DNA from 2 places in the Methylophaga sp. UBA3613 genome. Region 1 is predicted to be linked to the other one. Evidence: predicted binding sites of a transcription regulator. Region 1 holds the regulator's gene; the other holds the start of a gene.
The links. The regulator PhoB, encoded in region 1, activates phosphate uptake and scavenging genes when phosphate is short. The targets are predictions, from matches to a motif close to GNNTGTCATAAAACTGTCANAT.
Positions count from the first base shown of each region.

Region 2: speA (biosynthetic arginine decarboxylase) is a predicted target of PhoB. The motif match lies at 2,219-2,240, and genes of this name have one in related genera.

Region 1 is NZ_DFLS01000007.1:16,376-20,732, forward strand. It holds gene B3S93_RS08730 (PstS family phosphate ABC transporter substrate-binding protein) at 1-405, opposite strand, end outside; gene phoR (phosphate regulon sensor histidine kinase PhoR) at 547-1,836, opposite strand; gene phoB (phosphate regulon transcriptional regulator PhoB) at 1,849-2,541, opposite strand; gene arsJ (organoarsenical effux MFS transporter ArsJ) at 2,623-3,846, opposite strand; gene B3S93_RS08750 (inorganic phosphate transporter) at 3,905-4,357, opposite strand, start outside.
Region 2 is NZ_DFLS01000006.1:349,966-354,322, forward strand. It holds gene B3S93_RS07865 (saccharopine dehydrogenase family protein) at 1-185, opposite strand, end outside; gene speA (biosynthetic arginine decarboxylase) at 210-2,159, opposite strand; gene B3S93_RS07875 (succinylglutamate desuccinylase/aspartoacylase family protein) at 2,269-3,324, opposite strand; gene rimK (30S ribosomal protein S6--L-glutamate ligase) at 3,324-4,229, opposite strand; gene B3S93_RS07885 (ATP-dependent zinc protease) at 4,226-4,357, opposite strand, start outside.

The sequences.
Region 1 (4,357 bases):
TTCAATTGGGTTGTCTTTGTGCACATAAACAGCCAGAGCATCGATAGCAACAGGGATAGCTGTTGGTTTGTAACCGTATTTGTTTTCAAATTCTTTGATTTCGCTGTCTTTCATCTCACGGCTCATCGGCCCAACGTTTGATGTACCTTCAGTTAACGCAGGAGGCGCAGTTGAAGAACCAGCCGCTTGAATCTGGATGCTGACATTAGGATATTCACGTTTGAACTCTTCTGCCCACAAGGTCATCAAGTTAGCTAATGTGTCAGAACCGACGCTTGATAAGCTACCTGAAACACCGCTTGTTTTTTCATATTCTGGCAGGTTTGGATCGACGTCTGCAAAGCTGGCAGCGGAAAACGTCATTGCCAAAGCGGCGCCGTATAAAGCAAATTTTTTCTTGAACATGAGTCATTAACTCCTTGGGTTAAAAATAAGTTCCAACGCTTACCGCGTTGAGCACCCGAGCAGTATCGCGATTAACTGTGACAAGGATATGAAAGAAATATGACAATACTGTGACATGACCGAAAACAGTAGTCAGTAAGGCTAAATGTCTATTTTATCCATCACATTTTTGGCGGGAAAACAGCATTTAAAACTTGAACCTTCACCAATAGCACTCTGAATCAACAGTTCAGCTTTGTGTCGTTGCAACACATGCTTGACGATGGCCAGCCCAAGTCCTGTACCACCGGTTTCCCTGGCACGACCACTATCAACACGGTAAAAGCGTTCTGTTAAGCGGTCGAGATGATGCTGGGCAATACCTTCACCGGTATCTTTTACCTCAATAACAGCAAACTCACCCTCGATATCCCATCTGACATCGATCTGGGTTTCTGCTGGGGTATATTTGACTGCATTAAAGACCAGATTGGAGATTGCGCTGCGTAGTTCATCAGCATCTGCCATTAGCCATTTTTCACTCAAACAATGCAGGTTGATCTGATGTTGATGAAAATGTTCCAGTCGTTTGGCATCCTCCACCACGCTATGCAATAACTTGCAGATATCCGTAGGTCGGTGTTGCAACGGCTTTTCACCGGTTTCCAGTTGAGATAATGCCAGCAGATCCTTGATCATAAGATGCATTCGTTGGCTTTGTTGCTGCATTACCGGTAAAGCCTGTTGCCAGAGCTCCTGATCACTTTCCGTGGTCAAGGTTTCCAGATACCCCCGTAAAACCGTCAATGGTGTACGCAATTCATGCGATACATTGGCCACAAAATCACGCCGCATACGCTGCAGTTTCTGTGTCTGGGTGATATCTCTGGCGATCAGCAACCTGTCCTTGCTTGCATACCGAACGACTTTGAATTCAAGCTGAATGCGATCATTCATCGGTGAAACGGCTATAACCGATTCCTCGGCGTCACCATCAAGTTCCAGTAATTTTTGGAATGCCGGGTCGCGAACCAGATTATTGACTCTGACGCCATTGTCATGCGGCCAGTTGATTCCCAATAACGTCATGGCTGAGGTATTGGCCCAACTGACTTGACCAAACTCGCCCATTACCACCACCGCATCAGGTAAAGCCGCAGTGGCCGATTGGAAACGTTTTAAATAACCGGTGAGCTTTTTTTTACGACTGCTGTTTTGTGCGCGCATCTGTTCGATCTGCCGACACACGTCATTAATAACCCCTTCGGCTTGCGGAGAACTGTTTTTCTTAGGTTTATCCAGCCATGCCTGCAACTGGTTCCATTTACTCTGCATCCAGAAAATGTAAATAAGTGCAGCGACAAACAGAAAAGCCATCATATGACCAACGACCAGTCCCACAAAACCGGCCAGACTGAGCACGGTCAGTAAACGCCAATAATCCCATTGCATCAGACGATCCTGCTATTCAGCAGAAAAACGGTAACCGACACCGCGAACGGTTTGTACCAGGTTGTCATGACCGCTGGGTTCCAGCGCCTTACGCAGACGACGAATGTGCACATCCACTGTGCGCTCCTCTATATATACGGTATCGCCCCAGACAAAATCCAGCAGCTGGGAGCGGTTATAGGCTCGCTCTGGGTTTTTCATAAAAAAGTGTAGTAAACGGAATTCGGTCGGTCCCAATTCAATGCGTTCACCATTCACCGAGACCCGGTGGCTTTTGGTATCCATAACCAGTTCACCCATCTGCAATTTCTGGGCATCATCATCTTCCATCGGACGACAACGACGTAAAACCGCTTTAATTCGTGCAATTAATTCAGGTGGGGAAAATGGTTTATTAATATAGTCATCAGCACCGACGCTCAGACCTTTCACCATATCTTCACTTTCGCCTTTGGCGGTGAGCATAATCACGGGAATGGATGCTAAAAACTCATTGGCACGCAGACGGCGGATAAACTCGATGCCATCAATTCCAGGTAACATCCAGTCCAGCAAAATCATGTCTGGTTGTTGATTTTTCAACCAATCCAGCCCCGTTTCGCCATCCTTGACTGCTTCGCAGGTAAATCCCGTTTGACGCAGACTGAAATTAATCATGTCACGAATGGCGGCGTCATCTTCAACCAGTAATACTGATATGCTCATATCCGATTTTTTCCTGAACTATTTTTCTAAGAATAAAGCTTAACGGCTAAATATGACAATTTGATAACAACGCTGAAAGCTTTATACAGTCTGGTCTTTGCGCGGTAACATTTTTGAAATAAAACTGGCGGACAGAATCATTAAGGCAGAAATGACCAGACAGGCTGCTAACCCGGAAACCTGATAGACCCAGCCAGATAATAATGTACCAAACAATCTTCCAGCCGCATTAGCCATGTAATAAAAACCGACATCCAGGGAAACCCCAGCCGCATCAGCATATGACACGATAAGATAGGAATGGATTGCAGAATTGATCGCAAAGATAGCGCCATAAATTAATAAGCCGACAGTTAAAGCAGGTATGACAGCCCATTCAAAATATACCGAGGCGGCAATCAATAACGGCAACACAAAGAGGGGTAAGGACCATAGCCAGACATGATAGCCATCAGGAGCATTTTGTCTGGAAAAGCCAGTCAGCTTAGGGGCAAGTGCCTGCACAATACCGTAAGCAATTACCCAAGCCGCCAGCAGACCACCGACATAAATAGGTGACCACTGTAATTGGGCATGCAAAAACACTGGTAAGGCCACCACAAACCAGATATCTCGAGAACCAAACAAAAAGAACCTTGCCAACGACAAATGATTCACCGGTGCACTTTTTGACCAGATATCACTGAATTTTGGTTTATTTTTGGCTTTACCCAGATCGCGTTGCAACATGACGATGCTGAAAATCAACACTACCAGAAGCACAATCGCCATGGCCAGTATCGCGCCACGAAAACCGATCCAGGAAAGCAGGGCCGCACCGACAAAGAAACCAACACCTTTCAGGGCATTTTTGGAGCCGGTAAGGATGGATATCCATTTAAATAAGGTTGATTGGGCGTTATCAGCCACCAGCATTTTGATGCTGGATTTGGCACTCATTTTATTCAAATCTTTGGCAATACCGGAGAGTGCCTGCGCGACCATGACATACGCCACAGTGAGCCACTGCGGATCCACCAGCAGCATTGCCAATGCAATAACCTGTAATAACAAGCCCAGATGCATTGTGACGTTTAACCCTACTCTGGCGGCCAGCCAGCCACCGACCAGGTTTGTCACTATGCCGAAAAATTCATACAGAACAAACAGCATTGCCACTTCAAGCGGGCTGTAGCCCAGTTGATGGAAAAACAATACCACCAGCATGCGTAACGCACCGTCGGAAACGGTAAACGCCCAGTAGCTGAAGGTCACCACCAGATATTGCTGAATCGCAATGGGCAATGCTTTAAGTTTATTCAGCATGTTCAAATCGTCCTGACAAATAAGCTGAAAATAATATGTCAGTTTAATGAAGATTTGATTACAGCATGATGCCTCTAATCATAAAGAAGATGCAGGCTGATAAAGTTGCCGCTGCTGGAACGGTGACCACCCACGCTGTGACGATCTTTTTCACCATATCGCGTTTAACGAACAGGTTTTTCTTTTCTTTTTTGAGGACTTTTTTGGCTTTTTTCAGCGCGGACTCTTCCTCATCAATCAATCGATAAAGCTCGGTAATACGTTGATATTCATCCACGGTTTTGGAGGGTTTTTTCTCCAGTTTTTTCAATTCGCCGCGCAGTGCATTAAGCATCTTTTTATCATCTTTGATTTCGGCTTTTTCGCGATCAATCTGGCGTTCGATTTTATTTGATTCATCCAGCCATTCACGCAGGAACCCAACCCCAAATACCCCACCAATGGCAATATGCGTTGTACTGACCGGCAATCCGAGCTGACTGGCAATGATGACGGTCAAAGCAGCAGCCAT
Region 2 (4,357 bases), on a different contig from region 1:
GGCACGTTATCGGCATCGACCTGAGCAGTGCGGATTGGGCGATCCAGCTGCGCTGTTATGGCTTTACATTTGTCTTCATTACGGCTGGCCAGAATAATCTCTGAAAACACTTCCGGTAATTGGGCACATTTATGCGTAACGACGCCGCCAACACCACCGGCGCCAATAATGATCACTTTTGACATTGTTGAATCCTTATAAATCTGCAGTTATCTTTCAAAGAAGGTGTAGCCATTCATGCTGTCGCTGAAGGCACGTAACATTTGTTGACGCATTGGAACCGAAATCTTGCCATCTCGCACAGCTTGTTCAGCCAATTTCCGGAATTGTTCCTGCATTACTTTCGGATCGTATTCCACGTAGCTGAGTACATCGGCAATACTATCGCCATGAAACTCACGGACAAAATCAAAGCTGCCATCCTCGTTAATATGCACACTGACCACGTTGGTATCACCAAACAGGTTATGCAAATCACCAAGGGTTTCCTGATACGCTCCAACCAGAAATACGCTCAGATAATATTCCTCACCCTCTATAAGTGGGTGTAATGGCAACGTTTTACGAATACCCTCTTCATAGGAAAACGAATCAATTTTGCCATCACAATCACAGGTCATATCTGCGATGACCGCTGCGCGAGTGGGTTTTTCATTCAAGCGATGAATCGGCATGATGGGGAAGATCTGATCAATTGCCCAGATATCCGGCAACGATTGAAACAGACTGAAATTACCGTAATAAATATCGGACAGTAACTCTGGCAGACTTTCCAGTTCAGCAGAAACCCTGCGTGCCTGGGGCAACAATTCTGAGATTTTTTCCAAAATGGCCAATGAAACATTCTCGGCTAAAGCCCGTTCACGGAGAGTTGCCTGACCGTGATGGAATAACTCACGTAATTCATCACGATAATATATGGCATCGTTGTAACACTCCTGGAGGTTCTGCAGTTTTACATTATTCAGCACGGCATAGAGGTTCACCAGCATATCCGGACTATCATCCGGAACAATCTCCGGAATCGTGCCAGGTTTATGATCACGGACTTCCAATACGTTAAATAACAACATGGAAGAATAGGCAATCAATGCCCGACCAGATTCAGTAATGACGACTGGGTGTTCGATATCCAGCGGATCCAGACATTCCTGCAAGGTTTCGATAATGTTGTAGCAATATTCGTCCAGCCCGTAGTTCATACTGTGTGTACTGTTCGAACGGGCACCTTCGTAATCGACTGCCAAACCGCCACCAAGGTCCATATAACCCATCGGTGCGCCTTCTTCGATTAAGCCGGTGTAAAAACGGCAGGCTTCCATTACGCCACTACGGATGTTACGGATATTGGGAATTTGTGAACCTAAGTGGCTATGCAGTAACTGCAGGCAATGCAACATATCGGCTTTTTTGAGCTGGTCGATAACTTCAAGCAGTGCATTGGTAGAGAGGCCAAAAATAGAACGGTCTCCACTGTCACCATTCCAATGACCTTCAACTGTCGAAGCCAGACGAATACGTAAACCTATCAGCGGATCAATCCCTAACGCTTTACTGCGTTCCAGAATAGTGGAGAGCTCCGTGGCGGTTTCCAATACAAAAAAGCATGGAATCCCCATTTGACGGGCATATAAACCCAGTTCAATAAATTCTTCGTCTTTATATCCATTACAGATAATCAAACTGTCATGGTCACGAAGCTGTGAAATAGCAATAATTAATTCGGCTTTACTGCCCGCTTCCAGACCATGATGGTAGCGACGACCATAATCAGCAATTTCCTCAATAACGTGGCATTGCTGATTCACCTTGATTGGGAATACACCGCGATAGTGATTTTTATAGCCAGCTGTTTTAATCGCCCGGGCAAAAGCCTCGTTCAGTTGGGTAATTCGCAAATCCAGCAGGTTTTCAATGCGTAATACAGCGGGCATATCCAGGCCACGCTCTTTCATTCCATTAACAATATCGATCAATGGAACATGAATAGTCTTTTCACCAAACTGCAAACTGACGACCGCATTGCCATCGGCGGAAATATCAAAATAATCCGTCCCCCAATCACGCACACCATAAAGCTTACTGCTATGTTGCGCACTCCACTCTTCAGGGGCAACATCAGGTGAGTGTGTATCAAGATTGGCATGGGTTTGTGTCATCAGTATGACCCCCTTTGGCTTCAGTTAAATCGCGGGATTGTCACTATTTTACGGATAAATTGCAAAAATATTATGACAGCACTACTACGTAACGAGATGAATCGCAGGCCTAGATAATTGGTTGCTCTTCTGGAACGCTGGTATCTGTTGATGGATCCAGATTGGTATTGAACGCCTCCACACTGTCCGCAACTTCGTCAGGGCGATTAAAACGCGCAATATGGAACAGCGCCTCACCCTCATTGACCAGAGGAATATTGGTTCTGCCAATGATCACGCCACTACAGATTGCGACCACTTTGGTTTCCGATTTTTCATCACCATATGGGGCCGCGACCATTCCCAGAATATCGCCTTTGGTCACGTGGGCTCCCATAGGAACCAGCATTCTGAAAATTCCGCTTTGCGGTGCCCTCACCCAACTGCTTGAACGCGCGACAAATGGTTCTACCGGTTTTAAATGTTTCGTGCGTGATTCAGTCAACATGCCCAGCTTACGCATTACCGCCAATACGCCTCTGACACCAGCACGAATCGCCAGTTCATTAAAACGTAATGCTTCACCGGCTTCATAGACGATAACCGGCACATTGGCCTGTTGACAGGCATAACGCAAAGAGCCCTCAATCAATCCTGAATTCAAAATAACCGGGGCATTAAATGCTCTCGCCATTTCTTCAACGGCAGGATTATCCAACGCTGCACGAATCTGTGGCAGGTTATCGCGGTGAATGGCTGCAGTATGTAAATCTACGCCATGGGTACACTTATTCACCACCTCGCTCATAAAAAGATTGGCGAGGCGCGCCGCCAGAGAACCCTCTTCAGAACCGGGAAAACAGCGGTTTAAATCCCGGCGGTCTGGCAGATAACGCGTTTGATTGATAAAACCATATACGTTAACCACCGGGATGGTTATCAACGTCCCCTTAAGGCTTTTAAGCCGTTTACTTCTAACCAGCCGACGAATTATTTCCACGCCGACAATTTCATCTCCATGTACCGCACCGGACACAAATAAAACAGGCCCGTCACGTCGTCCACGCATCACCTGAACAGGCATACTCAAAGAGGTATGCATATACAAATCCGGTAGGGCTACATCAACTACTTTATTTTGTCCGGGGCCGATTTTTTGCCCGGCAATAATCAACTCGTCAGGCATTAACCACGGCCTTTGGTTTTAGTGGTTCCTGAAACAGAGTTCTTTTCAATAAAATCAATAATCAAACTGGCAATATCCTTACCGGTTGCTGATTCGATACCTTCAAGCCCTGGCGAAGAATTAACCTCCATCACGACTGGTCCATGGTTCGAACGCAATAAATCCACACCGCACACATTCAGACCCATCGTTTTGGCTGCCCTGACAGCGGTAGCCCGCTCTGCCGGTGTAATGCGGATTAAATTGGCACTGCCCCCACGATGCAGATTGGATCGGAACTCGCCCTCTTTACCCTGGCGTTTCATTGCGGCAACCACTTTCTCACCCACTACAAAACAGCGAATATCCGCACCGCCGGCTTCTTTGATAAATTCTTGCACCAAGATATTGGCTTTCATGCCCATAAAGGCTTCGATAACACTCTCAGCTGCCCCAGCAGTCTCTGCCAATACCACACCGATGCCCTGGGTACCTTCCAATAATTTAATCACCAGCGGCGCACCACCGACCATCTTGATTAAATCGTCGACATCATCCGGACGATGTGCAAACCCCGTTACTGGCAGACCAATTCCGCGGCGTGACAGTAATTGCAGAGCGCGAAGTTTATCGCGTGAACGACTGATCGCCACTGACTCATTCAGTGGATATACATTCATCATTTCAAACTGGCGCAGTACAGCAGTTCCGTAAAAGGTCACCGAAGCCCCGATCCGAGGAATCACCGCATCATAACCGGTCAGATTCTCGCCCTTGTAATGCACCTCCGGTTTCATCGAGGTGATATTCATATAACAACGCAGCACATCCAGCACATCCACTTCGTGACCTCGTGCCTCCGCTGCCTCAACCAATCGGCGAGTGGAATACAGCTTCGAATTACGGGACAAAATGGCTATTTTCATGCAGATTCTCCATCAAGCGCTTCATCTCTAGGCGCTTGGGTAGTGTCGTGGAATGCGGGGCTTGCTTGATAGGACAATGCCGGATTAACCAATATATTACCAGTCGTCATGGCAGTACGTCCCAGTAA